2 regions of the Microbispora sp. ATCC PTA-5024 genome follow, and region 1 is predicted to be linked to the other one. Evidence: predicted binding sites of a transcription regulator. Region 1 holds the regulator's gene; the other holds the start of a gene.
The links. The regulator HspR, encoded in region 1, represses chaperone genes until heat shock. The targets are predictions, from matches to a motif close to ANTTGAGTCNNNNNGACTCAANT.
Positions count from the first base shown of each region.

Region 2: lon (endopeptidase La) is a predicted target of HspR. The motif match lies at 1,561-1,583, and genes of this name have one in related genera.

Region 1 covers NZ_KI866523.1:1,313,440-1,315,899, forward strand. The annotation lists gene clpB (ATP-dependent chaperone ClpB) at 1-919, opposite strand, end outside; gene MPTA5024_RS18580 (heat shock protein transcriptional repressor HspR) at 947-1,249, opposite strand; gene dnaJ (molecular chaperone DnaJ) at 1,299-2,460, opposite strand, start outside.
Region 2 covers NZ_KI866522.1:996,032-998,491, forward strand. The annotation lists gene lon (endopeptidase La) at 1-1,548, opposite strand, end outside; gene MPTA5024_RS04510 (MFS transporter) at 1,702-2,460, shown strand, end outside.

The sequences.
Region 1 (2,460 bases):
CGCCGCGGGCCAGCATGGGCTTGAGCATGTTGCCGGCGTCCATCGCGCCCTCGGCCGCCCCGGCGCCGACCATCGTGTGCAGCTCGTCGATGAACGTGACGATCTGGCCGTTGCTCTCCTTGATCTCGTTGAGCACGGACTTGAGGCGCTCCTCGAACTCGCCGCGGTACTTGGCGCCGGCGACCATCGCGCCCAGGTCGAGCGCGACGAGGCGCTTGTTGCGCAGGCTCTCCGGCACGTCGCCGGCCACGATGCGCTGGGCGAGGCCCTCGACGACGGCCGTCTTGCCGACGCCGGGCTCGCCGATCAGCACGGGGTTGTTCTTGGTGCGGCGCGACAGCACCTGGACCACGCGGCGGATCTCGCCGTCCCGGCCGATGACCGGGTCGAGCTTGCCGGACCGGGCCCGCTCGGTGAGGTCGACGCCGTACTTCTCCAGCGCCTGGTAGGTGTCCTCGGGCGTCTCGCTCGTGACCCGGGCGTGCCCGCGGACCTTCTCGAACGCCTCCAGCAGGGCGTTGGGGGTGGCGCCCTCGGCCTTGAGCAGGTCGGCCACCTGGCCGCCGTCCGCGGCGAGCCCGACCAGCAGGTGCTCGGTCGAGACGTACTCGTCCTCGAGCTGCTTGGCACGCTGGGCGGCCGTGTTGAGCACGGTGAGGAGCTGCCGGGAGCTGGACGGCGCGCTCACCGTGGAGCCCTGCGCCTTGGGCAGGCGGTCGAGCAGCTCCTCGGTCTGGACGCGCAGCCGCTTCCAGTCGGCGCCGACCGCCTCAAGGAGCGGTACGGCGATGCCGCCGGTCTGGGTCAGCATGGTCGCGAACAGGTGGGCGGGCGCGACCTCGGGATTGCCCTCGGCGGCCGCGCGGCGGACCGCCCCCGACAGAGCCTCCTGGCTCTTCTGCGTGAGTTTGTAGTCCATATGTGTTCGATGCCTCGATTCGCGACGTTACGCGGGCGGCAGTTCGTAGCGGACCAGCGCCCTCATCATGGTGAGCTCGCCCCTGAGCCGGGCGACCTCCTCCCGCAGACGCATGTTCTCGGTCTCGAGCTCGAGGATGCGCTTGATTCCGGCGAGGTTGATGCCGTGCTCCTGGGACAGCCGCTGGACCTCGCGCAGCAGCACGATGTCCCGCGTTGAGTAGAGCCGCCCGCGGCCCGCCGTACGGCCGGGGCTGACGAGGCCGAGCCGGTCGTACTGGCGGAGGGTCTGCGGGTGCAGCCCGGAGAGCTGGGCGGCCACCGAGATCACGTATACGGGTGTGTCATCGGAAAGATCGAAAAAGTTCGCATCCATCGGCTCACTCGCTTCTGGCCTGCTTGATCAGCTCTTCGCGTAGGTCGGGGCCCTCGGTGGCGTCCCTGAACTCCTCCAGAGCGGCCCGGGCCTTGTCGTCGAGGTTCTGGGGCACCGCCACCTGCACGGTGACCAGCAGGTCGCCCTTCGTCCCGTCCTTGCGCGCGGCGCCGCGGCCGCGGACCCGGAACGTGCGCCCGTTGGGGGTGCCCTCGGGAATCCGCAGGGTCACCGGCATGCCCTTGAGCGTCGGCACCTTGATCTCGGCGCCGAGCGCCGCCTCCGGGAAGGCGACCGGCACGGTCACGGTGAGGTTCTCCCCGCTGCGGCCGAACACCGGGTGCGGCTTCACGTGGACCAGCACGTAGAGGTCGCCGGCCGGGCCGCCGTTCTCGCCGGGCGCCCCCTTGGCCTTGATCCGGATGCGCTGCCCGTCGCCCACCCCGGCCGGGATGCGGGCCTGGATCGTGCGGGTGCTCTTGCCCCGGCCGCTGCCCTCGCAGACCGGGCAGGGGTCGTCGACCACGAGGCCGCGGCCGCGGCAGTCGCGGCAGGGCTCGGAGAAGGCGAAGTTGCCGAGGTTGCGGCTGGCCGCGCCCGTGCCCTCGCAGGTCGGGCAGACCCGCGGCGTGGTGCCGGCCTTGGCGCCGGTGCCGCCGCAGGCGGCGCAGGCCGACGAGCTCGTCAGCCTGAGGGACACCGTGGTGCCGTCGACCGCCTCGCCGAAGCCGAGCGTGACCTCGGACTCGATGTCCTGGCCGCGCCGCGGCCGCGAGGTGGTCGTGGTGCGCGTCCCGCCGCCCCGGTTGAACAGCCCGCCGAACAGGTCGCCGATGCGCTCACCGCCGCCGGTCCCGCCGCCGCTGCCGCCGAACAGGTCGCCGAAGTCGAAGTTGAAGCCGCCGCCGCGCTGTGCGCCCGTGCCGGCGTAGCCGCCGAGGCCCGACCCGAAGAGCGTGCGGGCCTCGTCGTACTCCTTGCGGCGCTTGGTGTCGGACAGCACGTCGTAGGCCTCGGAGACCTCCTTGAACTTCTCCTCGGTCTCCTTGTTGCCCGGGTTGGCGTCCGGGTGGTACTGCCGGGCCAGCTTCCGGTAGGCCTTCTTGATCTCCTCGGCGGTCGCGGTCTTGGGCACACCAAGGACGGCGTAGTAGTCCTTTTCTAGG
Region 2 (2,460 bases), on a different contig from region 1:
GTCCTCGGAGGTGAGGCCGGCCTTCTCCAGCTGACGCGGGAGCAGGTGGTCGCGCGCGATCGCGACCTTCTCGTCCTCGGTGTAGCCGTCAAGCGTGACGATCTCCATGCGGTCCAGCAGCGGCCCGGGGATCTGCTCCAGGACGTTGGCCGTGGCCAGGAACAGCACGTCGCTGAGGTCGAGCTCGACCTCCAGGTAGTGGTCGCGGAACGTGTGGTTCTGCGCCGGGTCGAGCACCTCCAGCAAGGCGGCCGTCGGGTCGCCCCGGTAGTCGGCGCCGACCTTGTCGATCTCGTCGAGCAGCACGACCGGGTTCATCGAGCCGGCCTCGCGGATCGCGCGGACGATGCGGCCCGGCAGCGCGCCGACGTAGGTGCGCCGGTGGCCGCGGATCTCCGCCTCGTCCCGCACGCCGCCGAGGGCGACGCGGACGAACGTCCGGCCCATGGCCCGGGCGACCGACTCGCCGAGCGAGGTCTTGCCGACTCCGGGAGGACCGGCCAGCGCGAGCACGGCGCCGCTGCGGCGCCCGCCGACGACGCCCAGGCCCTGGTCGGCCCGGCGCTTGCGGACCGCGAGGTACTCCACGATGCGGTCCTTCACGTCGTCGAGCCCGGTGTGGTCGGCGTCCAGCACGGCCCGGGCGCCGGCGATGTCGTACTCGTCGGTCGTGTGCACGTTCCACGGGATGTCGAGCAGCGTGTCGAGCCAGGTGCGGATCCAGCCGGTCTCGGGCGACTGGTCGGACGTCCGCTCCAGCTTGTCGACCTCCTTGAGCGCGGCCACGCGCACCTTCTCGGGCAGGTCGGCCGCCTCGATGCGGGACCGGTAGTCCTCCTCCTCGTCGGAGGGGTCGCCGTTCAGCTCGGCCAGCTCCTTGCGGACGGCCGCGAGCTGCTGGCGGAGCAGGAACTCGCGCTGCTGCTTCTCCATGCCCTCCTGGACGTCCTTGCGGATGGTCTCCGCGACGTCCAGCTCGGCCAGGTGGTCGCGCGCCCAGCCGACGAGCTTGTCGAGCCGCTCGGCCGGGTCGAGGGTCTCCAGCAGCAGGAGCTTCTGCGGCGTGGACAGCCACGGCGCGTAGCCCGCGCTGTCGGCCAGCACCGCCGGGTCCTCCATCTGGTTGACCGCGTCGACAACCTGCCACGCCCCGCGCTTCTGCAGGATCGTGGTCGTCAGGGCCTTGTACTCCTTGACCAGGTCCTCGGCCCGGGAGCCGACGGCGACCTGGTCCAGCACCGTGGCCTCCACCCAGAGCGCCGCGCCCGGGCCGGTGGTGCCGGTGCCGACCCGCATGCGGTCGACGCCGCGGACCACGGCGGCCGGCTCGCCGCCGGGCAGCCGCCCGACCTGCTCGACGACGGCGGCGACGCCGATGGCGCCGTACCGGCCGTCCACGCGGGGCACGAGGAGCACCCGGCTCTCGCCGCTGGCCCGCGCGGCCTCGATGGCGGCCCGGACCTCGGAGGCCGACAGATCAAGAGGAACCACCATGCCGGGCAGGACGACCTCGTCGTCCAGCGGAAGGACGGGAAGGATCTGTGACATGCGAACTCCAAAGGTTGAGTTATGCCGACTCAACTAACAGGAGTGTGATCGTGTTCCCTGATTTGCGCCCGTTCGCTGTGAGCGATCGTAATCGTGTAATCGTCGCCGGACGACGGGCGGAAGCACCCTCGCGGATGCCGCAGGATGACCCATATGGATACCGGACATATCCGACTAGCGTCGGGCACCGGCCGGTGGGTGCTGCTCACCACGGTCCTCGGGTCGGGCATCGCCACCCTCGACGGAACGGTCGTCAACGTCGCCCTCCCCGCGCTCGGCCGCGATCTCCACGCCGGGATGTCCGGCCTCCAGTGGACCGTCAACGCCTACACCCTCACGATGGCGTCCCTGATCCTGCTCGGCGGGTCGCTGGGCGACCGGCTGGGACGGCGGAAGATCTTCGTGGTGGGCGTGGCCTGGTTCGCGCTCGCCTCCGCGCTGTGCGGGCTCGCGCCCGACATCGCGGTGCTCGTGTTCGCCCGGGCGCTCCAGGGCATCGGCGGCGCGCTGCTGATCCCCGGCTCGCTCGCGATCATCCAGGCCAGTTTCGTCCCGGACGACCGGCCCCGCGCCGTCGGCGCCTGGTCCGGGCTCGGCGGCGTCGCCGCGGCCGTAGGGCCGCTGCTCGGCGGCTGGCTGGTCGAGACCGCCGGCTGGCGGTGGGTGTTCCTGCTCAACCTGCCGCTCGCGGCCGTCGTGGTCGGCGTGGCCGCCCGCCACGTGCCCGAGACCCGCGACGCCGGGCCGCACGGCCGCTTCGACGTGCTCGGGACCGTCCTCGCCGCGCCCGCGCTCGCCGGGCTGACGTACGGCCTGATCCTCGCGGGCGACGGACTGCTACCCCTCGCGGCGGGGCTCGTCCTGGCCGCCTGCTTCGTGATCGTGGAGACCCGGCGCTCGCCGGACGCGCTG